One region of the Delftia sp. RIT313 genome, then DNA from elsewhere that is predicted to be linked to it. Evidence: predicted binding sites of a transcription regulator. Region 1 holds the regulator's gene; each other region holds the start of a gene.

Region 1 (7,335 bases):
CAGCCCTGCAGATAGAGCACGAACTCGTCGCCACCCAGGCGGCACAGGATGTCCACGGGCCGCATGCAGTCGCTCAGGCGCTGCGCAACCAGCTTGAGCACGCGGTCGCCGAACTGGTGGCCCAGCGAGTCGTTGATGATCTTGAAGCGGTCCAGGTCGATGAACAGGATGCTGAACACCGTGCCGCCTGCGCGCGCGGCCTCGATGGCTGCATCCACGCGTTCCGTCAGGTTCAGGCGGTTGGGCAGGCCGGTGAGCGCGTCGCTGTAGGCCAGCTGTTCAATGCGCTGCTGGGCCACGCGCTGCTGCGTGAGGTCGCGCATGAAGCCGATGCTCTGCACCACGTCGCCCTGCGCGTTGCGCAGCGGCACCCAGGACAGGCGCACGGCGCAGCGCGCGCCGCCGGCCTGGCGCAGCCACAGGTCGCCCTCCCAGAAGCCGCCCTGGTGCCACTGGATGCGGGCCAGGTCGCCCAGGGTGTCGGCCTGGCCTTCGGAGGCCTCGAACAGCGACTCCACCGTGCGCCCCTGCACGGGCATGCCGCCCAGCAGGCGTTCGCAGGCCGGGTTGGTGCGGGCCACATCCATGTAGCCGTCGGCAATGAAGATGCCGTCCAGGCTGGACTCGAAGACGCGCGCGGCCAGCTCCAGGCCCGCCTGGGTCTGGGCCTCGGCCGTGATGTCGCGAAAGGAAAAGATCCGCCCCATGGGCAGGCCCCGGCGCAGCTGGGGCACGGCGCGGCGCTCCAGGATGCGTCCGTCGCGCAGGTCCAGCACGTCGGCCGCCTCCATCAGGGGCTGGGCCGACAGCAGCTTCAACTGGCGCGCATAGGATTCGGCATCGCGCACCTGGCTGGCCAGGTGGTCGAGGATGGCCACGTCGTTGCGGCGCACCAGCAGCGCCTCGGGAATGCCCCAGAGCGTGGCAAAGCGGTGGTTGAAGGCGCGGATGCGGCCATCGGGATCGCAGACCAGGATGGCGTCGGCCGCGGACTCCAGCGTGGCGCGCAGCTCGCCCAGCAGGCTCTCGAACTCGGCCTCGTGCAAGGCCTGCTCGCGCCGGTCCAGCATGCTGACCAGCAGCACCTCGCCATCGAGCGCGCGCACGCGCATCTCCACGGGCGCCAGCTGGCCATCGGCGCGGCGCACCTCGGCAATGAACTGGGCTCCGGCCTGCCAGTTGAAGGGATCGCTCCAGAAAGCCTGCTGCTGCGGCGTGGCGGCCAGCACCTGCACGGGCAGGCCCGGGGCCGCATCGGCCTCATAGCCGGTGACGGATTCGCTGGCGGCGTTGGCGCGCAGCACCTTCAGGGTGCGCGCATCGATCAGCCACAGGGCCTCCTGCAGTGCATCGAGCAGGCGGGGCCAGGCGCGGTTGAGCGCTTGCTTGTTCAAGACGCCACCTTCGGTGGATCCAACTCCACCGCCCGTTCAAAGTAATAGCAGACACGCCGGCGCGGCGACAGGTAGTCCAGCGCATCGCGCGGCAGTTGCGCGGGCGCCACTCCCCGGCGTATGCCCAGCTCGGGAAACAGCTCCAGCGCCAGCACGGGCGCCTGCGCGGCCGGCACGCCGGCATCGTGCACCATCACCGAGGGCTTGAGCGGGCGTGATGCATTCACGGACATGACCATGGCATGGCGCCCGTCGGTCAGCTCCACCACCGAGCCCGGGGGGAACACACCCATCATGCGGATGAAGCCATTGAGCACGGGCGCGGCGAACTTGTCGCGCAGCCGGCTGAACAGCATGGACAGGGCCTCGTGCGGCGTATGCGGCGTCTGTGCATCGCCGGGATTGCACAGGCGATCGTAGCTGTTGACCAGGGCCAGGATCTGGCCCGTGAGCTCCATGTCTTCGGCCACCAGGCTCAGCGGGAACCCCGTGCCGTCGGCCCATTCATGGTGCTGGGCGATGGCCGTGGTGACCTGGGCCGACAGGCCCATGCGCATGGCAATGGCCACGGATTCGCCCACATGGCGCTCGTAGCGCTCGCGCAGGGCGTCGGGCACGGAAGGCTCCAGGGCCAGGCCGTGCATGCCTTCGACACCGGCCACGGGCTTGCCCGCGTCATGCAGCAGCGCCGCCAGGCCCAGGTCGCGCAGCAGCGATTCCCGCAGGCCCAGGGCCCGGCCCAGCAGCAGGCTGAGCACGGTCACGTTGACGGCATGCACGCTCTGGCTGCTGCCCACGCCATCGGACAGCAGGTGAATGGCCACGTCCTGCGGGCCCGCCAGTTCGGCCAGGCAGCCATCGACCAGGGCCTCGGTGGGCATGCGCGCCTGCTCGGGCGCGCTGGCAATGGTGGTCTCTATGGCCACATAGCCACGCTCCACCTTCTGAAAGCGCGCATTGCAGTCCTCCAGCCGGCCGCGCCAGTCGGGCACGGACAGCAGCAACGGTGCTGGAGCAGGTTCGGTGGGTGCAGGCTCGGGGGCCACCACGACGGGCGGCAGCTCCTGCGGCGGCGGGGTGCGCACCTCGGCGGGCCAGGTGTCGCTTTTGTGCGGGACACAGCGCACCACCTCCAGGCCCAGGGATTTCAGGGTCTGGATCTGTGCGCTGGAGGTGATCTTGAAGCTGCTGACCGGAAAGGGATGGTTCAGCCACCCAACATCGAGCTGGACAAACATGCCCGGACGGAGGTCTCGGATATCGATGAGGACGGAATGGTTCACGCGCGGCAACGGCCCCGAGGCTGAAGGAATCGGCAATATGTAAGCCGATGATTCGGGCATTATCTCCAGTTCTGAGGGCCTCGCAGCCAATCCGCGACCCCAGGTGCCAAGTCTGGCCTCAGCTGTTGCTCAACGGCACCAGAGGCTGGGCTTGTAGATCAGGTCCATCCACAGCGCCCAGACGGCCACGCCCACCAGCATCAGGCCGGCCAGGCGCGTGCCCCATTCGGCGCGCAGGCCGTTCAGGCGCTGCCGGCCCAGCCGCCACAGCCAGGGGCCGGCCACCAGCCACAGCCCGCTGCCCACGCCAAAGGCCGCCATGGCCAGCGCGCCCTGCAACGGGCCGCCGCTGAGCGCGGCGACCAGCACGGCCGAATACAGCAGTCCGCAAGGCATGAGCGCCCAGGCATAGCCTGCCGCCAGCGTACCGCCCGGCGCCGACACCCAGGGCTGCACGCGCCGCCAGGCGGCGCGACCGGCAGACTCCAGCCAGGCGGGCTGGCGGGCCTGCACCATCATGGCCAGGCCCCAGGCCATCACGGCGACATGGGTCAGCGTCCAGAACGGCTGCAGCGCCGTGGTCTGGCTGGTGAGCCAGGACAGGCTCTCCATGGCCAGGGCCGAGGCAGCGCCCAGGCTGGCATAGCCGGCCAGACGGCCGCCGTGGAACAGCGCCGTGCGCAGCCACAGCCGGCTTTGCAATCCATGCACGGCCACCACCTGCGAGCCGCCGCCCTGCCCCGCCCCGCCCGTGACCACGCCGCAGGGCGCAGCGCACATGGCAAGGCAATGGGGCCCGCCGACGAGCCCCATGATCAAAGCGGTCCAGAGCAGCGACAACAGCATGGGGCCTAGATGATCCTCGAAAACCGCGCCCGGTTCTTGTCCGCCTGCAGATATCGGTCAAACAGCATGGCCACGCCGCGCACGAAGTACCAGCCCATGGGCGTGACCTGGAAGCCCTCGTCGCTGATCTGCACCAGGCCCTTGGCCTGCAGGTCCTCCAGGGCCGCCATCTCGGGCGCGAAGTACTCGCGAAAGCCTAGCAGCCAGGCCTGCTCCATGGGCTCGAACAGCACGGCGCCCTGGCACATGATGGCCATGATGACGGCGCGGCGCACCAGGTCGTCGCGCGACAGCGCCAGGCCCCGCACCACGGGCAGGTGGCTGGCGTCGATGGCGTCGTAGTACTCCTCCAGCGTCTTGGCGTTCTGGCTGTAGCTGGCGCCCACCTTGCCGATGGCCGACACGCCCAGCGCGATCAGGTCGCAGTCGGGCTGGGTGCTGTAGCCCTGGAAGTTGCGGTGCAGCCGGCCCTGGCGCTTGGCCACGGCCAGCGAGTCCTCCGGCAGGGCGAAGTGGTCCATGCCCACATAGACATAGCCACCGTCCATGAACGCGGCGATGGAACGCGACAGCATGGCCAGCTTGTCGGCCCCCTGGGGCAGATCCTCGGCCGCAATGCGCCGCTGCGGCTTGAAGCGCTCGGGCAGGTGGGCATAGGCATAGAGCGCGATGCGGTCGGGCCGCAGCGCGTTGACCTGGGCCAGCGTGCGCTCGAAGGATTCGGGCGTCTGCTTGGGCAGGCCGTAGATCAGGTCCACGTTGATGGAGGCAAAGCCCAGCTGCCGCGCGGCCGCCACCAGCTCGAACACCTGCTCGGCCGGCTGCACGCGGTGCACCGCGATCTGCACCTGCTCGTCGAAGTCCTGCACGCCGAAGCTCAGGCGGTTGAAGCCCAGCTCCTTGAGCACGACCAGGCGCTCGACGCTGACGGTGCGCGGATCGACCTCGATGGAGTACTCGCCACCCGGCTCCAGCTTGAAATGCTCGCGCAACAGGCCCATCAGCGTGCGCAGCTCGTCGTCGGAGAAGAAGGTGGGCGTGCCGCCGCCCAGGTGCAGCTGGCTGACGGTCTGGCCCTTGCCGCAATGGGCCGTGTGCAAGGCCATCTCGCGCGCCAGATAGTCCAGGTAGACGGCGGCGCGATCGTGGTGGCGCGTCACGATCTTGTTGCAGGCGCAGTAGTAGCAGAGCGACTCGCAAAAAGGCACGTGCACATACAGCGACAAAGGCGTGGCACGCGCTGCGGTACTCGATTTGCGTTGTTGCAGCGCCAGGATATAGTCCTCTGCACCAAAGGCCTCGACAAAGCGGTCGGCGGTAGGGAACGAGGTGTATCGGGGCCCCGGTACGTCAAAGCGACGCAGCAGCTCTGGGGTGACAGCGGTCATGGGTTTTTTCCTCTAATACCTCGACTGTGCCGCAGCACATCGGTCATGTCCTTGACTCATATCAAGAGTTGTTTGAGGGACTGCTGCGACAATTTGATCCAACTCATCGCAATCCACGAGGTCACCGCCGGCACGCTGTGTGCCGCTGATGTTTATCACTCCATGAACCTTCAGACCATCAAAGCCTCCTGCTCCAACTGCAACCTGCGCGAACTGTGCATGCCCATGGGCCTGGATGCCGAGCAGATGCAGCGCATCGACGACATCGTGGCCACGCGCCGCAAGGTCAAGCGCGGAGGCCTGCTGTTTCGCAACGGCGAGACATTCACCTCGCTGTACGCCATCCGCACCGGCTTCTTCAAGACCTGCGTGGCCACCGAGGATGGACGCGACCAGGTCACGGGCTTTCAGATGGCCGGCGAGATCATCGGCCTGGACGGCATCGTCAACGACCACCACACCTGCGATGCCGTCGCGCTGGAAGACGCCGAAGTCTGCGTCATGCCCTTCGACAAGCTGGAAGACCTGTCGCGCGAGGTCACGGCCCTGCAAAACCATGTGCACAAGGTCATGAGCCGCGAGATCGTGCGCGAACACGGCGTGATGCTGCTGCTGGGCAGCATGCGCGCCGAAGAGCGCCTGGCCGCCTTCGTGCTCAACCTGGTGCAGCGCCTGCATGCGCGGGGCTTTTCCAAGTCCGAACTGGTGCTGCGCATGACGCGCGAGGAAATCGGCAGCTACCTGGGCCTGAAGCTGGAGACGGTGAGCCGCACCTTCTCCAAGTTCGCGGACGACAACATCATCGAGGTGCGCCAGCGCCATCTGCGCATCCTGGACACGGAGGCGCTCAAGCGCATCGTCAACAGCCAGCAGTGCCAGTGAGGCTGCAAGGGCGGCAAGCATTCATCCGCCAATGAACAAGGCCCGCGACAGCGGGCCTTGTTCATTGCGGCGGGCTCTCGCTCAGTCCCGCCCCAGCCCCTGCATGGCCAGGTCCGGGTCGGGCTCGGAGACCACGCCGTCATTGAGATCGCGGGCCGAGCGGCCCAGCATGGTGGTCATCAGGCTGGAGAGCATGGTCACGCCCCAGAAGGCGAAGAAGGCCAGCGTGTAGATGCCCTGGCGCGACCAGCCCAGGTCGCCGAGCCAATGCAGCTCCAGGGGGTCCACAAAGGCAAAAACCAGCATCTCCATCACGGCGGCTGCCAGAAAGGCAGGCCAGGCAATCCACATCCAGCGTTGGGCCAACATCAGCGATCTCCTTGTGCTGTCGAGGGGTCGCCTTCATTGTGCGCCGCGCCAACGCATGGCGCCAAGCCCCGCAGCGCCCTGCACGCCTGTAGGAAACCCTCACCCGTCGCGCATGCCGGAGATGCGATCCGCCATGCAAAAAGGCCGCGACTGCGGCCTCTTGCAGGGGTGCACGGCGATCAGCGGTCCGTGGGGTGATCGTGCGCGGGCGTGGCCGCATGGTTGCGGCCGGTGACGGCGGGCGCCATGCTCTTGGGCACTTCGCGCACGCCATCGGCACGCTCGTTGATCGTGATGCCGTTGCGGTAGTAGTCGGGGTCGATCACGGGATCGGCGCCATTGATGGCGATGATGGCCGTGATCACGGCAGCGACCACCACGGCCGCCGGGCCGGCCACCACCAGCCAGACATGGCCGAACTTCCACCAGGGCTTGCCGGCGTCGGGGTGCGAGGGAGCCTGCGCGGGCGCGGACACTGCGGGACTGGAAGACATGGGAAACCTCTTTCTTTCAGGCGGCAGGCGCGGACCTTGCCGCGCCTGCCAGGAACATCACCGGGGCACCAGGAAGACGGCCTTTTCGGACGCGCGTCCCGCGCCCGAATGCACGGCATCGATATCGAAGAATACGGTGTGCGAGCCCGGCTCGGCCGAACCGTAGGGAATCTGCAGGCGCGCCGCAATGCCGCGCGTCTCGGCCGGGCCGACCTCGACTTCCTGCTCGGACGCCAGCTCCAGCCCATCGAGGCCGTGGGCGCTGATGCGGTAGCGCTGGGCCTGCTCGGTGGCATTCATGATCTGCAGGCGGTAGACATTCTCCAGCTTGCCGCCCGCCACGATGCGCGACAGCGAGGCGCGGTCGCGGATCACGTCCACCTTGACCGACTGGCGCAGCGCCAGGCTCACGATCATGGCCACGCTCAAGCCGATCAGCACGGCCGAGTAGATCAGCACGCGCGGACGGAAGATGCGGCGCAGCACCTGGGCACGCCGCCACAGGCCGGCCATGGCGTTCTGCGTGGTCAGGCGGATCAGGCCGCGCGGGTACTCCATCTTGTCCATGATGGAATTGCAGGCGTCTATGCACAGGCCGCAGCCAATGCATTCGTATTGCAGACCGTTGCGGATGTCGATGCCCACGGGGCAGACCTGCACGCACATCTTGCAGTCGATG
Region 2 (7,335 bases), on a different contig from region 1:
CCATGGCATGAACCGGCCATGACATCGAACAACGCAACGGAGACAAATCAATGCGCACCCAAGTCGCCATCATCGGTGCAGGCCCTGCCGGCCTGCTTCTCGGTCAGCTGCTGTACCGCGCGGGCATAGACAACGTCATCATCGAGCAGCGCAGCGCCGACTACGTGCTGGGCCGCATCCGTGCCGGCGTGCTCGAACAGGTCACCGTGGACCTGCTGGAGCAGGCCGGTGCCGACGCCCGCATGCGCGCAGAAGGCCTGCCGCACGACGGCATCGAGCTGCTGTTCGGCGGCCAGCGCCACCGCATCGACCTGCATGGCCTGACCGGCGGCAAGCGCGTCATGGTCTACGGCCAGACCGAGGTCACGCGCGACCTGATGGAAGTGCGCGCCGCCGAGGGCCTGACCACGGTCTACGAGGCCAGCAACGTGCAGCCCGTGGGCTTCGATGGCGACAGCCCCGTCGTGCGCTATGAGAAGGACGGCCAGGTCCATGAGCTGCAATGCGACTTCATCGCCGGCTGCGACGGCTTTCACGGCATCTGCCGCGCCAGCGTGCCGCAGGACAAGGTGCGCACCTTCGAGAAGGTCTACCCCTTCGGCTGGCTGGGCCTGCTGTCGGACACGCCGCCCGTCTCGCACGAACTGATCTACGCCCAGACCGAGCGCGGCTTCGCACTGTGCAGCCAGCGCAGCGCCACGCGCAGCCGCTACTACCTGCAGGTGCCGCTGACCGAAAAGGTCGAGGACTGGAGCGACGAGGCCTTCTGGCACGAACTGCGCCTGCGCCTGGACCCCGAGGCACGCGAGCGCCTGGTGACCGGCCCCTCGCTGGAAAAGAGCATTGCCCCGCTGCGCAGCTTCGTGACCGAGCCCATGCGCTTCGGCCGTCTGTTCCTTGCCGGCGACGCGGCCCACATCGTGCCGCCCACGGGCGCCAAGGGCCTGAACCTGGCCGCCTCGGACGTGGGCTACCTGTCCAGCGCCTTCGCGCAGTACTACCGCGACAAGGCGCCCGAAGGCATCGACGGCTACTCCGAGCAATGCCTGCGCCGCGTCTGGAAGGCCGAGCGCTTTTCGTGGTGGATGACCTCGCTCATGCACCGCTTCCCCGATGCGGGCGGCTTCGACACCAAGGTGCAGGAGGCGGAACTGGACTACATCGTCAACTCCCGTGCAGGCTCGACCTCGCTGGCGGAGAACTATGTGGGGTTGCCGCTGGCGTGAGCCCAGGGCAATAGCGAGGGGCAGCGCCCGCATTGATGCGCGCCTGTCGCCACAGCATTGCGCAAATTTGCAGCCCGCCTCGCCCGGACGGGTGCGGGCGAGGAGTAAGCTTGTCGGGTTATGGCGCACATCACGTTTCCCCCTCCCTATATCGCCCCCCAGAATGCAGCGCAGTCGCTGCGCGACGCAGGCTATGCGGTGCTGCGCCCCGATGAATTCGCGGCCTGGGCAGGCGTGTCATTGACCGAGCTGCATGCGCTCGATGCCGACTGGGCCCAGCTGCCGCCCGATGCCTTTCTGAAGGACGGCGGGCGCTACCGGCGCCGCCGCCATTCCTGCTTCATCGCGGGGCAGGACGGGCTGCAGCAGGTGGAGCACCGCGCGCACTGGCAGCCGGTGGAATACAACGCCCTGCATGGCGGCATGCTGCGCATGTTCGATCCCATGCGCGACGCCACGGCGCAAAGCGCCACCTGGAGCCGGCTGCTGCTGGCGCTGGCCGGCCTGTCCGACCAGGTGTTCTGCGCCCAGGGCGATGATGTGCAGCACGAGCGCTGGTTCATCGAGTCCCACCAGTTCCGCATCGACACCACGGACGGCATTGGCCGGCCCACGCCCGAAGGCGCGCACCGCGACGGCGTGGACCTGGTGGCCGTGATCCTGGTCGGGCGCGAGGGCGTGAAGGGCGGCGAGACACGCATCTTCGAGGCCACGGGCCCCAGCGGCCAGCGCTTCACGCTGACCGAGCCCTGGTCGGTGATGCTGCTGGACGATGCCCGCATGATCCACGAGACCACGCCCATCCAGCCAGAGCAGCCGGGCGGCGTGCGCGATACCCTGGTGCTGACCTATCGCCGCCAGGGTTTCCAGGGCTCGGAGCTGACGCGTCGCCGCAAGGATTGATGCAGCTCAAGACGCTGGCGCATGATGGGCGCACACTTTGGTTCATCGACCCGGCCGCCCCCGATTGTTGACGGCGGCCAAGCACAAAGGAGAAAACGCATGTTCAAGCACATCCTGGTTCCCGTGGACGGCTCCAACAGCTCGATGCTGGCGGTACACAAGGGCGTGGAGCTGGCCAAGGCCTTTGGCAGCACGCTGACGGCGGTCTACGTGGTGGACCCCTATCCGTTCACGGGCGTGGGCGCCGACTTCGCCTACGGCCAGTCGCAGTACCTGAGCGCGGCCACGGCCGAGGCCAACACTACGCTGGACGCCGTCAAGAAGATCACCGACGAGGCCGGCATCACCGCCACCACCGTGGTGGGCGAAGGCCATGCGGTGCACGAAGGCATCGTGCGCGTGCTCGAGAGCACGGGCGCCGACCTGATCATCATGGGCTCGCAAGGCCGCCGTGGCCTGGAAAAGCTGATGCTGGGCAGCGTGACCCAGCGCGTGCTGGGCGCCGTGCGCGTGCCGGTGCTGGTGGTGCGCGAGTAATCACCGGGCCGCTCGGCCCTTTGCCGGGTGAAACGTCAACGGCTCCCTCGGGAGCCGTTTTTGTTGGTGCGCTGCAGGGGGAGAGGGCGATCAGCGATTGAGCAGCCGTGCCAGCCAGCCCTTTTTCTTGCGCTGCAGTTCCAGCTCCTGCAGCACTTCGTTCTTGAGCCTTTCCTTCTCGGCGGCAGGACTGGACTCGCGCGCCATGCGCAGATAGGCCTTGGCCGAGTCCACGTAGCCGGTGTCTTCGTTGCGGATGTGGTTGAACAGCCAGCGCGAGAGCATGCCGTGCAGCTCGGCGGCCACGTCCTCGCCTGCATCGAAGCGGGTCTGCATCTCGATCACGCGGCGCGTGAACAGCTCGTGCACCTTCTTGTGCGGGCCGGCGAACATGTAGCCGGCGCTCTCGATCAGGCTTTCCTCGAACACGAAGTGCGAGACGGTGTAGTCGATCATCTCGCCGATGACATCGCCCAGGGCCTCACGGTCGGGCGACGAGCGCAGCTCGTAGAGCTTGTTGATGTAATCGACGATGCGGCGATGCTGCCGGTCGATTTCTGCAATCCCGGTGTCCAGCTCGGGGACCCAGACCAGCAATGCCATGACGTTCTCCAGGAATTCGGTGATTTCCAGAGAAGTATTCACGGGACTGTCACATAGCTCCTTGATGCAGATCAGGCTGATCTGCATCAATGAAATGCGGCGTTGGCCATTGCAGGCGGTGCCGGGCATGCAGCCCTGGCACCGCAGGCATGTCACTCGATCTTGGCGCCCGAGGACTCGACGATCTGCTTGGACTGCTTGAAGTCGGCCTGGAACATCTTGTCGAAGTCGGCCACGCTCATGGACTGGGGCTCGGCGCCCTGGGTCTGGATGGCGTCGCGCACTTCGGGCATGGCCAGCAGCTTGTTCACTTCGGCGTTGACCTTGGTCACGACGGCCGTTGGCGTGCCCTTGGGCATGAACAGGCCGTACCAGGTGCTCACGTCAAAGCCCTTGAGGCCCGATTCGGCCAGCGTGGGCGTGTCGGGCAGCGAGGACGAGCGCTTGGCCGAGGTCACGGCGATGGCGCGCAGCTTGCCGGCCTTGATCTGGCCGATGGCCGAGGGCACGGAGGACACCAGCAGGTCCACGTTGCCGGCCAGCGCGTCCATCAATGCCGGGTTGGATCCCTTGTAGGGCACGTGCACCAGCTGGATGCCTGCCGCCTTCTCCAGCAGCACGCCCGAGATGTGGATGCTGGTGCCATTGCCCGGCGAGCCGTAGGTCACCTTGCCCGGGTGCTGCTTGGCAGCGGCCACGATGTCGGCCAGGGTCTTGTAGGGCGAGTTCACGCTGGTGGCGATCACGATGGGCGTGTAGGCCACGTGGGCCACGGGCACCAGGTCCTTGACCGGGTTCCAGGGCAGGTTCTTGTAGAGGTAGGGGCCCAGGACCACGTTGTCCTTCTGGCCCATGACCATGTCGTAGCCCGTGGGCGCTGCCTTGGCGGCCTCGGTGATGCCGATGGTGCCGCCTGCGCCCGCGCGGTTGTCGGGCACCACGGTCCACTTGCTGACTTCGGTGAGCTTGTTGGACACCACGCGCGCGAGGATGTCGGTGCCGCCGCCGGGCGGGAAGGGCACGATCATGCGCACGGGCTTGTTCGGATAGTCGGCAGCCGCACCTTGGGCGGCTGCGGAAAAGCTCAGGCCCATGGCGGCGGCCACGGCGGTGCAGGTGATCAGTTGGCGGAACATGAAAGAAGAAACTCCAGGGTCTGATGGGGCGGTGCAACCCTCTCGCAGCGGACCGGCAGTGCCGGGCCGCCCATGCGGTGGGTTGTCGATGATCGGGGAGGGTGGTTCCGCCATCTTGCATTGGGAAACCCGCTATTTGGGCGGATTTCCGCAATCTGTGCCACAGGGGCTTCCACCAAGGAGCAGCTTGTGCCTGCTCCAGAGGGAAGCGGGCTATTTTATGCCGCCTTGGTGCCTGGCCGCAGGCCAGGCGCTCAGCCCTGCGCCAACTGCCTGTCCAGCACGCGCACCGTCTCGTACAGCACCCGGGTGCCGTCCAGCAGCTGGGCGGGTTCTATCCACTCCTCGGGCGCGTGGCTGCGGCCGTGGAGGCAGGGGATGAAGATCATGCCCATGGGTCCGGTGGGCGCCATGTAGACGGCGTCATGGCCGGCGCCGCTGGGCATGCGCATGTGGGCGTAGCCCAGGTTTGTGCAGGCCTGCTCCACGCCCTGCATGACCAGGCCAGCGCAGTCCGTGGGCTGGGAGCGGCTCACGTCGGCCATCTCGGCACGCACGCGCAAGGCGGCCAGCCCGGGCAGGACTTCGGCCAGCAGTTCCTCGGGGAAGCGCTCCAGCACGCCGGCGTGGTCGCTGCGCACTTCCATCATCATCTCGACCAGGCCGGGCACGGCGTTGGAGGCATTGGGCGTGAGCGAGAGCCGGCCCACGGTGGCCACCACATAGTGGGGTTGGCCATTGAGCGCAGCGGCCTTGCGGTTGGCCGCATCGATGATGCGCGCCGCGCCCACCAGCGCGTCCTGGCGGATGTCCATGGGCGTGGTGCCTGCGTGGTCGGCCTGGCCGCGCACGGTGAAGCCCACGCGGCGTATGCCCACGATGTTCGTCACCACGCCAATCGGCAGGCCGCGCTGCTCTAGCACCGGGCCCTGCTCTATGTGCAGTTCCACGAAGGCGGCCGTGCCTCCGGCGTTGCGCAGCGGGCGGTCCAGCGCCTCGGGCCGCGCGCCGATGCGGCGCATGCCTTCGGCCAGGGTTTCGCCTTGCGGGTTGCGGGCGGCCAGCATGGCGGCGTCCAGCTTGCCCGACAGCGCGCGGCTGCCTATGCAGGAGATGCCGTAGTCGCTGGGTTCTTCGGACAGGAAGTCGATCACCTCGAACGGGTGCTGCAGGGCGATGCCGTTTTCGTGCAGGCAGTGCGCGACCTCGATGCCGGCCAGCACGCCGATGATGCCGTCGAAGCGCCCGCCCATCATCACGGTGTCGCAGTGCGATCCGGTGGAGATGGGGGCGCGTTGCACCGGGCCTGGGGCAGCCGGCAGGCGGCCCACCAGGTTGCCGCCTTCATCCAGATGGACCTGCATGCCCGCTGCCTCGAACTGCCCGCGCAGCCAGGCACGGGCCTGGTTGAATTCAGGGGAGAAAGCGCGGCGCGTCCACGGCACGTCGGGCAGGGTGAAGGTGGACAGGGTCTCCACGCGGCGCCACAGGCGCTCGGCATTGATGGGGGGAAGGTTGGGGGCGGAGGAAGCGGGCAGGGCGGTCATCGGTCTCGGTGGCGTCTGGAGCAGCTGGGATCGGGCAGCCCGAATTCTCGCGCGAAAAAAGCAGTCCTCACGGCAGGGGGCGCAGGCCCGCCAGCAGACGCTCGAGCGTGTCGAAGCTCACGGGTTTGACCAGGTGGTGGTCCATACCGGCTTCCCGCGATCGTCTCAGGTCCTCCTCCTGGCCCCAGCCCGTGAGCGCGATCAGCACGACCTGGTCGCGGCCGTGCTCTGCACGGATGCGGCGGGCGACCTCCAGGCCGTCCATGCCGGGCAGGCCGATGTCCAGCAGCACCACTTCTGGCCTGAACGCCGCGTGCATGGCCAGGGCGCCGGGGCCGTCGCGGGCAATCTCGACTTCGGCGCCCAGCAGCCTGAGCAGCATGGCCAGGGTGTCGGCGGCGTCGATGTTGTCATCGACCACCAGGATGCGGCCGAAGGCCGTTGCATCCTCGGGCTGGGCATTCGGTGCCTGTCCCGCCAGGGGCTGCGCCTGGGTGGGCAGGGGCAGGTGCAGCCTGAATTCGCTGCCCTGACCCTTGCCTTCGCTGAGCGCCTGCACGCTGCCGCCGTGCATCTCGACCAGGCTGCGCACCAGAGTCAGCCCGATGCCCAGGCCGCCCTGCCCACGGCGGCCGTTGCGGTCCACCTGCATGAACAGATCGAACACCTTGCCCAGCAGGGCGGGCGGGATGCCGATGCCGTTGTCGCGTACCGAGACCACGGCCTGCGCGCCATCGGTCCAGGCGGACAGAACGATGTGGCCGCCGGAGTGCGAGTACTTGGCGGCATTGTTGAGCAGGTTGGAGACCATCTGCGCCAGCCGCATCGGGTCGGCCAGCAGCGATACGGGCGCGGCGGGCAGTTCCAGGCGCAACTGGTGGCTGCCTGCCTCCATGACCGCGCCGCTGGCCGCCACCACGCCTTGCAGCACATCGTTCAGGTCCACCAGTTCCTTGCGCAACTGGACCTTGCCCGTGGTGATGCGCGAGACCTCCAGCAAGTCGTCCACCATGCGGATCATGTGGTTGACTTGGCGCTCCAGCATCTCGTGGCTGTGGCGCACGCTGTCGTCGCCGTTGGCGGTGCGCTTGAGGATTTGCAGGCCGTGGCTGATGGGCGCCAGTGGATTGCGCAGCTCATGCGCCAGCGTGGCCAGGAATTCGTCCTTGCGTCGGTCGGCTTCCTTGAGGTGGTACTCGGCCTGTTTGAGTTCGGTGATGTCCTGGATGACGGAGCAGGTGCCTATGAGCTGGCCGTCGTCATCGCGCAGCGGCGCGCAGCTGACGCGCATCCACCATTCGCGGCCATCGTCGTCGGTGTGCAGCATCTCCAGCCCGGGCATGACCACTTCGCCGCGCAGCGCGCGCTTGCCGGGCCAGTTCT
Region 3 (7,335 bases), on a different contig from region 1:
CGGAGAGAAGATCCGCCTGCGCCCGTACCGGCGCGATCGCCTCATCGTCATCGTGCCCCAAGGCCATGCGCTGGTACGGCGGCGCTCGCTGCGGCTGGCCCAGGTGCTGGACCATGACCTGGTGGGCATGCACGCCGGCAGCGCGCTCAACCACCAGATCACGCGCGCCGCGGCCGACCTGGGCCTGCAGCCCCGGCTGCGCATGAAGGTCACGGGCTATGACGCGCTGTGCCTGATGGTGGCCTCGGGCCTGGGCGTGGGCATCCTGCCCGAAGGCAGCGCACGCCTGTACCTGGGCGCCCTGCCGCTGCGCTGCATTGCGCTGGACGAGCCCTGGGCCGAGCGCCAGCTGATGCTGTGCGTGCGCTCGCAAGAGGCACTGCCGCCAGTGGCGCAGTTGCTGGTCGAACACCTGTGCGAACCCTGATCCCCATGCTTGCCTTCAAACCCATCCCCCCGGCCCCTCTGCCAGAGCAGGCCGTTGCACGGACCTGGGACATCTTCTGCCAGGTCATAGACAACTTTGGCGACATCGGCGTGTGCTGGCGCGCGGCGGCCGACCTGGCCTCACGCGGCCAGCGCGTGCGGCTGTGGATGGACGACGCCAGCGCCCTGGCCTGGATGGCTCCCCGACCGCACCCGGCCGGACTCAGCGTCCATGGCTGGCCCACGCAGGCGCAGGACGTCCCGCAGTCCATGGGCGATGTGGTCATCGAGGCTTTCGGCTGCGAGATTCCGCCGCCCTTTCTGGCAGCCATCGCGCGCCGGGCACCGCTGTGGATCAACCTCGAATACCTGTCGGCAGAGGACTATGTGGAGCGCTGCCACCGCCTGCCCTCGCCGCTGATGTCGGGGCCGGCTGCGGGACTGACGCGCTGGTTCTTCTACCCGGGTTTCACGGTCGCCACGGGCGGCCTGCTGCGCGAGCCGGACCTGGCCGCGCGCCAGGCAGCTTTTGCTTCCGAGGGCCGGCAGGCCTGGCGCACACGCCACGGCATAGGCTCCGGCGATTGCGCCATCTCGCTGTTCTGCTACGAACCTCCTGCCCTGCCTCAATGGCTGGCCCAACTGCATGCAGCACCCCCTGCGCCGCAGGCCACGCATTTGCTGGTGACCCCGGGGCGCGCAGCCGCCGCCGTGCAACAGGCCATGGCCAGCGTGCCCGCCACGGAACAAGGCGCGGTGACCCGGCATGCGCTGCAGCCCTGCCCCCAACCTCAGTTCGACGAAATGCTCTGGGCCTGCGACCTGAACCTGGTGCGTGGCGAGGATTCGCTGGTACGCGCGCTGTGGGCGGGCCAGCCGCTGGTCTGGCACATCTATCCCCAGCACGACGACGCCCATCACGACAAGCTCGACGCCTTTCTTGACTGGCTGCAGGCACCAGCCAGCCTGCGCGCCTTCCACCATGCCTGGAACGGCATGGCACCGGCAAGCACCCTGCCCGCAATCACGCCTGCGCTGCTGCAGCAATGGCAGGAATGCGTGCAGGCGGCACGCCTGCGGCTGCTGCAACAGACCCCATTGATTGAGCAGCTACAAGCTTTCGTGACCGAAAAAAGCTAGAATGCACGTTTTGCCTCCCTGGAGGCGCCGCTGCGGGCGACCGCCAGCCGGCCGCCATCGACCAACCAGGGTTGCACCCGCCGCGGAACTGCGGCAGGCGCACCGTCCCAGCGACTTCGCTTGCCTGCCCTGTTGAGCGGCTCAACCTCAGCCAAGCAAGCTATGAAAATCGCTCAAGAAATCCGCGCCGGCAACGTGATCATGCACGGCAAGGACCCGATGATCGTCCTGAAGACCGAATACGCTCGCGGTGGCCGCGGCGCCGCCACCGTCCGCATGAAGCTCAAGTCCCTGCTGGGCAACATGGGCACCGAAGTCGTCTTCAAGGCCGACGACAAGATCGACAACGTGATCCTGGACAAGAAGGAGTGCACCTACTCCTACTTCGCCGATCCGATGTACGTGTGGATGGATGCCGACTTCAACCAGTACGAAGTGGAAGCCACCAACATGGGTGACGCCATCAACTACCTGGAAGACGGCATGGAAGCCGAAGTCGTGTTCTACGACGGCAAGGCCATCTCCTGCGAACTGCCCACTTCCGTGGAACGCGAAATCACCTGGACCGAACCCGCCGTCAAGGGCGACACATCGGGCAAGGTGCTCAAGCCTGCCAAGATTGCCACCGGCTTCGAAGTGCCCGTGCCCCTGTTCGTGAGCCAGGGCGACAAGATCGAAATCGACACTCGCACGGGCGAGTACCGCAAGCGCGTCTAAACAACGCTTGCAGTTCCCCCTGCGAAGCCCCTGGCAGTCTCTGCCAGGGGCTTTTTCTTTGGGCGCGCGGTATCCACGCAGATATTTACCCGGATTTAATTGACTTGTGAATTTTACCCGGCTAATATCTGCCGCATGACTACCGACTCTTGCATGGCGGGCGCCGAGCCCGCACCCAGCTACACCATCTTCCAGGGCCATGGCCGCCTGCTCCAGGGGGACAGGCCTGCCGTCCTGCAGTTCCTGCAAAGCCATGAACAACAGGCGCAGGGCAGTGGATCGGCACCGCCGTTGTGGGTTTTCGACGACCACAGCGGCATGCGGCTGGACCTGGACTGGCGCAGCGAACTGGCCGCATCGCCCGCACCCGGTCAAGCCGCCGCCCCGCGCAGCGTGGGCCGCCCCAAGCTGGGCGTGGTGGCACGCGAAGTCACCTTGCTGCCACGGCACTGGGAATGGCTCAACCGCCAGCCCGGCGGCGCCTCCGGCGCACTGCGCAGGCTGGTGGACGAGGCGCGCGGCAAGCATGCCGCACAGGATACCGTGCGCGCCGCCACCGAAGCCGTCTACCGCTTCATGAGCGAGATGGCGGGCGACCTGCCCCATTTCGAGGACGCCAGCCGCGCCCTGTTTGCACGCCAGGCCGAAGCCTTTGCACAGCACACCGCCACCTGGCCCGAGGATGTGCGAAGCTATCTGCAGCAACTGGGCGGCCCCGTGTGGGCGGACTCACCTGCGGCGCCAGCCCAGGACTGAAGACCTGACCCGGCCCGACCTCACTGCTTTTCTCGTCGCATTACCAGACACAACATGACGAAATCAACCGAACCCCTGCCCCAGGCCGCCGCGCCTGCCGCATCCAGCCACGGCGGGCCGCCCATTGCCGGCAGCCAGCCGTTGTGGCGCACCTTTCTGGTGTTCCTGGGCCCCATGGTGCTGGCCAACATCCTGCAATCGCTGTCGGGCACCATCAACAGCGTCTTCATCGGCCAGATGCTGGGCGTGCAGGCGCTGGCCGCCGTCGCGGCCTTCTTTCCGGTGATGTTCCTCTTCATCGCCTTCGTGATCGGCCTGGGCGCGGGCTCCTCGGTGCTGATCGGCCAGGCCTACGGCGCGCGCATGCATGACAAGCTGCGCGCGATTGCAGGCACGGCCATGTGCATAGGACTGCTGTTTGGCGCCATCGTGGCCCTGTTCGGCGGGCTGTTCACCGAGCCGCTGATGCGATTGCTGGGCACGCCGCCCGACATCATGGAGCAGGCCACGCTGTACTCGCGCATCGTGCTGCTGGGCATGCCGGGGCTGTTCGTGTTCCTGCTGGCCACCTCGCTGCTGCGCGGCGTGGGCGACACGGTCTCGCCCATGCTGGCCCTGCTGATCTCCACGGGCACGGGCCTGGCCTGCACCCCGGCGCTGATCGCGGGCTGGGCCGGCCTGCCGCGCCTGGGCGTGGCCAGCGCGGGCGTGTCCATGATCCTGGGCTTCACCCTGGCGCTGGCCTGGCTGGGCTGGCGGCTGCGCCGCATCGGCAGCCCGCTGGCGCCCAATGCCGCGCTGTGGAAGGCCATGCGCATTGACCGGACCCTGCTCAAGAGCATCCTGCGCGTGGGCATTCCCACGGGCGTGCAGATGATTGCCTCGTCCATGGCCGGGCTGGTCGTCGTGTCGCTGGTCAACGGCTTCGGCTCCAGCGCCACGGCCGCCTATGGTGCGGTCAACCAGATCAACTCGTTTGCGCAGTTTCCCGTGATCTCGGTCGCCATCACGGCCTCCATCCTCGGAGCCCAGGCCATCGGCGCGGGCCGCAGCGAGCGCCTGGGAGCCATCACGGCCACGGCCATCCGCATGAACCTGGCATTGGGCGCCGCCCTGGCCCTGATCGGCAGCCTGTTCGCACGGCCGCTGCTGGGCATGTTCATCACCGACGAGCAGGTGCTGGTACTGGCCATCGAGCTGCTGTACATCGTGCTGTGGAGCGGCCTGCTGCTGGGCTGCTTCATTGCCCTGTCGTCCATCATGCGTGCCAGCGGCGATGTGGTCATTCCCACGGCCATCACCATCACGGTGCTCGCCGTGCTGGAGCTGCCCATGGCCTGGTGGCTGAGCCGCGGCTTCGGGCTGATGGGGATCTGGATGGCGCTTCCGCTGTCCTACACCCTGACGCTGTGCCTTCAGACCGCCTACTACAAGCTGGTCTGGAAGAAGCGCCCGATCCGCCGCATGGTGTAGGGCGTGCGCCATGCAAAACAGGCTTCCCGAGGGAAGCCTGTTTTTTGGGGTGGGCAAGGCGTCAGGCGTTCAGGTCCAGCACCACGCGCCCTTCGATCTTGCCTTCATGCATGCGCGCAAAGATGTCGTTGATGTTCTCCAGCCGGTCGGTGGACACGGTGGCCTTGACCTTGCCCATGGCCGCGAAGTCCAGCGACTCCTGCAGGTCCAGCCGCGTGCCCACGATGGAGCCGCGCACGGTCACGCCGCTGAGCACCATGTTGAAGATGGGCAGCGGGAAGCTCCCGGGCGGCAGGCCGTTGAGCGACACCGTGCCGCCGCGCCGCACCATGCCCAGCGCCTGCTCGAAGGCCTTGGGCGATACCGCCGTCACCAGGGCGCCGTGTGCGCCGCCAATCTCCTTTTTCAGGTAGGCCGCAGGGTCCGTGGTCATGGCATTGACCGTGACCTGTGCGCCCAGGCGCCTGGCCAGCGCCAGCTTGTCGTCATCCACATCCACCGCCGCCACATTCAGGCCCATGGCCTTGGCGTACTGCACGGCCATGTGGCCCAGGCCGCCGATGCCCGAGATCACCACCCAGTTGCCGGGTTTGGTGTCGGTGACCTTCAGGCCCTTGTAGACGGTGACGCCCGCGCACAGCACGGGAGCGATCTCGATCAGGTCCACGCTGCCGGGCAGCAGGCCCACGAAATTGGCATCGGCCAGCGCGTACTGCGCAAAGCCGCCGTTGACGGAGTAGCCGGTGTTCTTTTGCTGCTCGCACAGCGTCTCCCAGCCGCCCAGGCAATGCTCGCAATGGCCGCAGGCCGTGTACAGCCAGGGAATGCCGACGCGGTCGCCCTCCTTCACATGGGTGACGCCCGCGCCCACGGCGGCCACATAGCCCACGCCTTCGTGGCCGGGGATGAAAGGCGGATTGGGCTTGACGGGCCAGTCGCCCTGCGCCGCGTGCAGGTCGGTATGGCAGACGCCGCAGGCCTCGATCTTCACCAGCACATGGCCGGGATCGGGCCTGGGCACCTGGACTTCCTCGATGGTGAGCGGCTTGCCAAACTCCCGCACCACGGCGGCCTTCATGGTCCTGTTCATTCGCGCCATCCTTTCTTTGCGTCAAAGTAGGTACAGCATTTCAGCGAAGCGACCTGAACGCCTTGATCAAAATCAGGCCTTGGACCATCAAGGACAAAAAAAGCGGGCAAGGAAAACCTTGCCCGCTTTTCAGGGATGCGAATGCAGGCCTTACACAGGCTGGCCCACCAGGTCGTGACCCTGCGTGCCCACGATGCGCGCCTTCACGAAGTCGCCCACCTTGTAGGTCTTGCTGGCCTTCTCGGGCGGCAGCAGATGCACCAGGCCGTCGATCTCGGGGGCATCGGCATAGCTGCGGCCCACGCCACCCTTCTTGCCCAGGCCCACGGACTTGTCCACCAGCACCTGCATGGTCTGGCCCACGCGCTTTTGCAGGCGCGCAGTGGAAACCTCTTCGGCCACGGCCATGAAGCGCGCGCGGCGCTCCTCACGCACTTCCAGGGGCAGCATGCCGGGAATCTCGTTGGCGGCAGCGCCTTCGACCGGGCTGTAGGCAAAGCAGCCCGCGCGGTCGATCTGCGCCTCGCGCAGGAACTGCAGCAAGTGCTCGAACTCCTGCTCGGTCTCGCCGGGGAATCCCGCGATGAAGGTGGAACGGATCACCAGGTCCGGGCAGATTTCGCGCCAGCGCTGCAGGCGCTCCAGGTTCCTCTCGCCGTTGGCGGGGCGCTTCATGCGCTTCAAGACATCGGGATGGCTGTGCTGGAAAGGCACGTCCAGATAGGGCAGCACGCGGCCCGTGGCCATGAACGGAATGATCTCGTCCACGCTGGGGTACGGATAGACATAGTGCAGGCGCACCCAGGCGCCATAGGGCTCGGCGATCTCGGCCAGCGTCTGCACCAGTTCGAGCATGCGCGTCTTCACCGGCTTGCCGTCCCAGAAGCCCGTGCGGTACTTCACGTCCACGCCATAGGCCGAGGTGTCCTGGCTGATCACCAGCAGCTCCTTGACGCCGCCCTCGAACAGCGCACGCGCCTCCTTGAGCACATCGCCCACGGGACGCGAGACCAGGTCGCCGCGCATGGAGGGAATGATGCAGAAGGTGCAGCGGTGGTTGCAGCCCTCGGAAATCTTCAGGTAGGCGTAGTGCCTGGGCGTGAGCTTGATGCCCGCCTCGCCAAAGGCGCCCGGCACCAGGTCGATGAAGGGATCGTGCGGCTTGGGCAGATGGGTGTGGACGGCGTTCATCACCTCCTGCGTGGCGTGCGGCCCGGTCACGGCCAGCACGCTGGGGTGCACTTCCTGGATCAGGTTGCCGCCATCCTTGCCCGCCTTGGCACCCAGGCAGCCCGTGACGATGACCTTGCCGTTCTCGGCCAGCGCCTCGCCAATGGTGTCCAGGCTCTCGCGCACGGCGTCATCGATGAAGCCGCAGGTGTTGACGATCACCAGGTCAGCGCCCTCGAAGGTCTTGGAGGTCTGGTAGCCCTCGGCGCTGAGCTGGGTAAGGATGAGTTCGGAGTCCGTGAGTGCCTTTGGGCACCCGAGGGATACCATACCTATACGGGGCAGCCGATCCACTTTGACAGCAGTTTCATTCATGGGAAAAACTTCTAAAGGTCTTGTCTATAGCTACCTGCGGTTCTCGGACCCCAAGCAGTCAACGGGGAGCAGCACGGACAGGCAGCTGGCATACGCGGAAAAATGGGCCTCAGAGCACGGCCTGCAGCTCGACAGCAGCCTGACCCTCCGCGACGAGGGCCTGAGCGCTTACCACCAGCAGCACATTA

The links. Region 1 encodes FNR, which switches genes on or off when oxygen is low (the NO sensors DNR and NnrR bind a similar motif). Its sites were predicted from a motif close to TTGATNNNNATCAA; they were not measured.
Region 2: BW39_RS26950 (bacteriohemerythrin) is a predicted target of FNR. The motif match lies at 3,346-3,359, and genes of this name have one in related genera.
Region 3: adhP (alcohol dehydrogenase AdhP) is a predicted target of FNR. The motif match lies at 5,665-5,678, and genes of this name have one in related genera.

What each region holds. Positions count from the first base shown of each region.
Region 1 is NZ_JFYT01000002.1:99,459-106,793, forward strand. It holds gene BW39_RS02300 (bifunctional diguanylate cyclase/phosphodiesterase) at 1-1,394, opposite strand, end outside; gene BW39_RS02305 (HD-GYP domain-containing protein) at 1,391-2,737, opposite strand; gene BW39_RS02310 (sulfite exporter TauE/SafE family protein) at 2,807-3,523, opposite strand; gene hemN (oxygen-independent coproporphyrinogen III oxidase) at 3,529-4,911, opposite strand; gene fnr (fumarate/nitrate reduction transcriptional regulator Fnr) at 5,074-5,793, shown strand; gene BW39_RS02325 (hypothetical protein) at 5,875-6,162, opposite strand; gene BW39_RS02330 (FixH family protein) at 6,342-6,656, opposite strand; gene ccoG (cytochrome c oxidase accessory protein CcoG) at 6,714-7,335, opposite strand, start outside.
Region 2 is NZ_JFYT01000097.1:107-7,441, forward strand. It holds gene pobA (4-hydroxybenzoate 3-monooxygenase) at 51-1,226, shown strand; gene BW39_RS26940 (2OG-Fe dioxygenase family protein) at 1,347-2,129, shown strand; gene BW39_RS26945 (universal stress protein) at 2,229-2,666, shown strand; gene BW39_RS26950 (bacteriohemerythrin) at 2,757-3,311, opposite strand; gene BW39_RS26955 (Bug family tripartite tricarboxylate transporter substrate binding protein) at 3,422-4,405, opposite strand; gene BW39_RS26960 (Zn-dependent hydrolase) at 4,660-5,952, opposite strand; gene BW39_RS26965 (ATP-binding protein) at 6,020-7,335, opposite strand, start outside.
Region 3 is NZ_JFYT01000058.1:22,337-29,671, forward strand. It holds gene BW39_RS18140 (LysR family transcriptional regulator) at 1-427, shown strand, start outside; gene earP (elongation factor P maturation arginine rhamnosyltransferase EarP) at 433-1,566, shown strand; gene efp (elongation factor P) at 1,729-2,283, shown strand; gene BW39_RS18155 (DUF2239 family protein) at 2,437-3,039, shown strand; gene BW39_RS18160 (MATE family efflux transporter) at 3,094-4,512, shown strand; gene adhP (alcohol dehydrogenase AdhP) at 4,574-5,602, opposite strand; gene rimO (30S ribosomal protein S12 methylthiotransferase RimO) at 5,753-7,147, opposite strand; gene BW39_RS18175 (recombinase family protein) at 7,146-7,335, shown strand, end outside.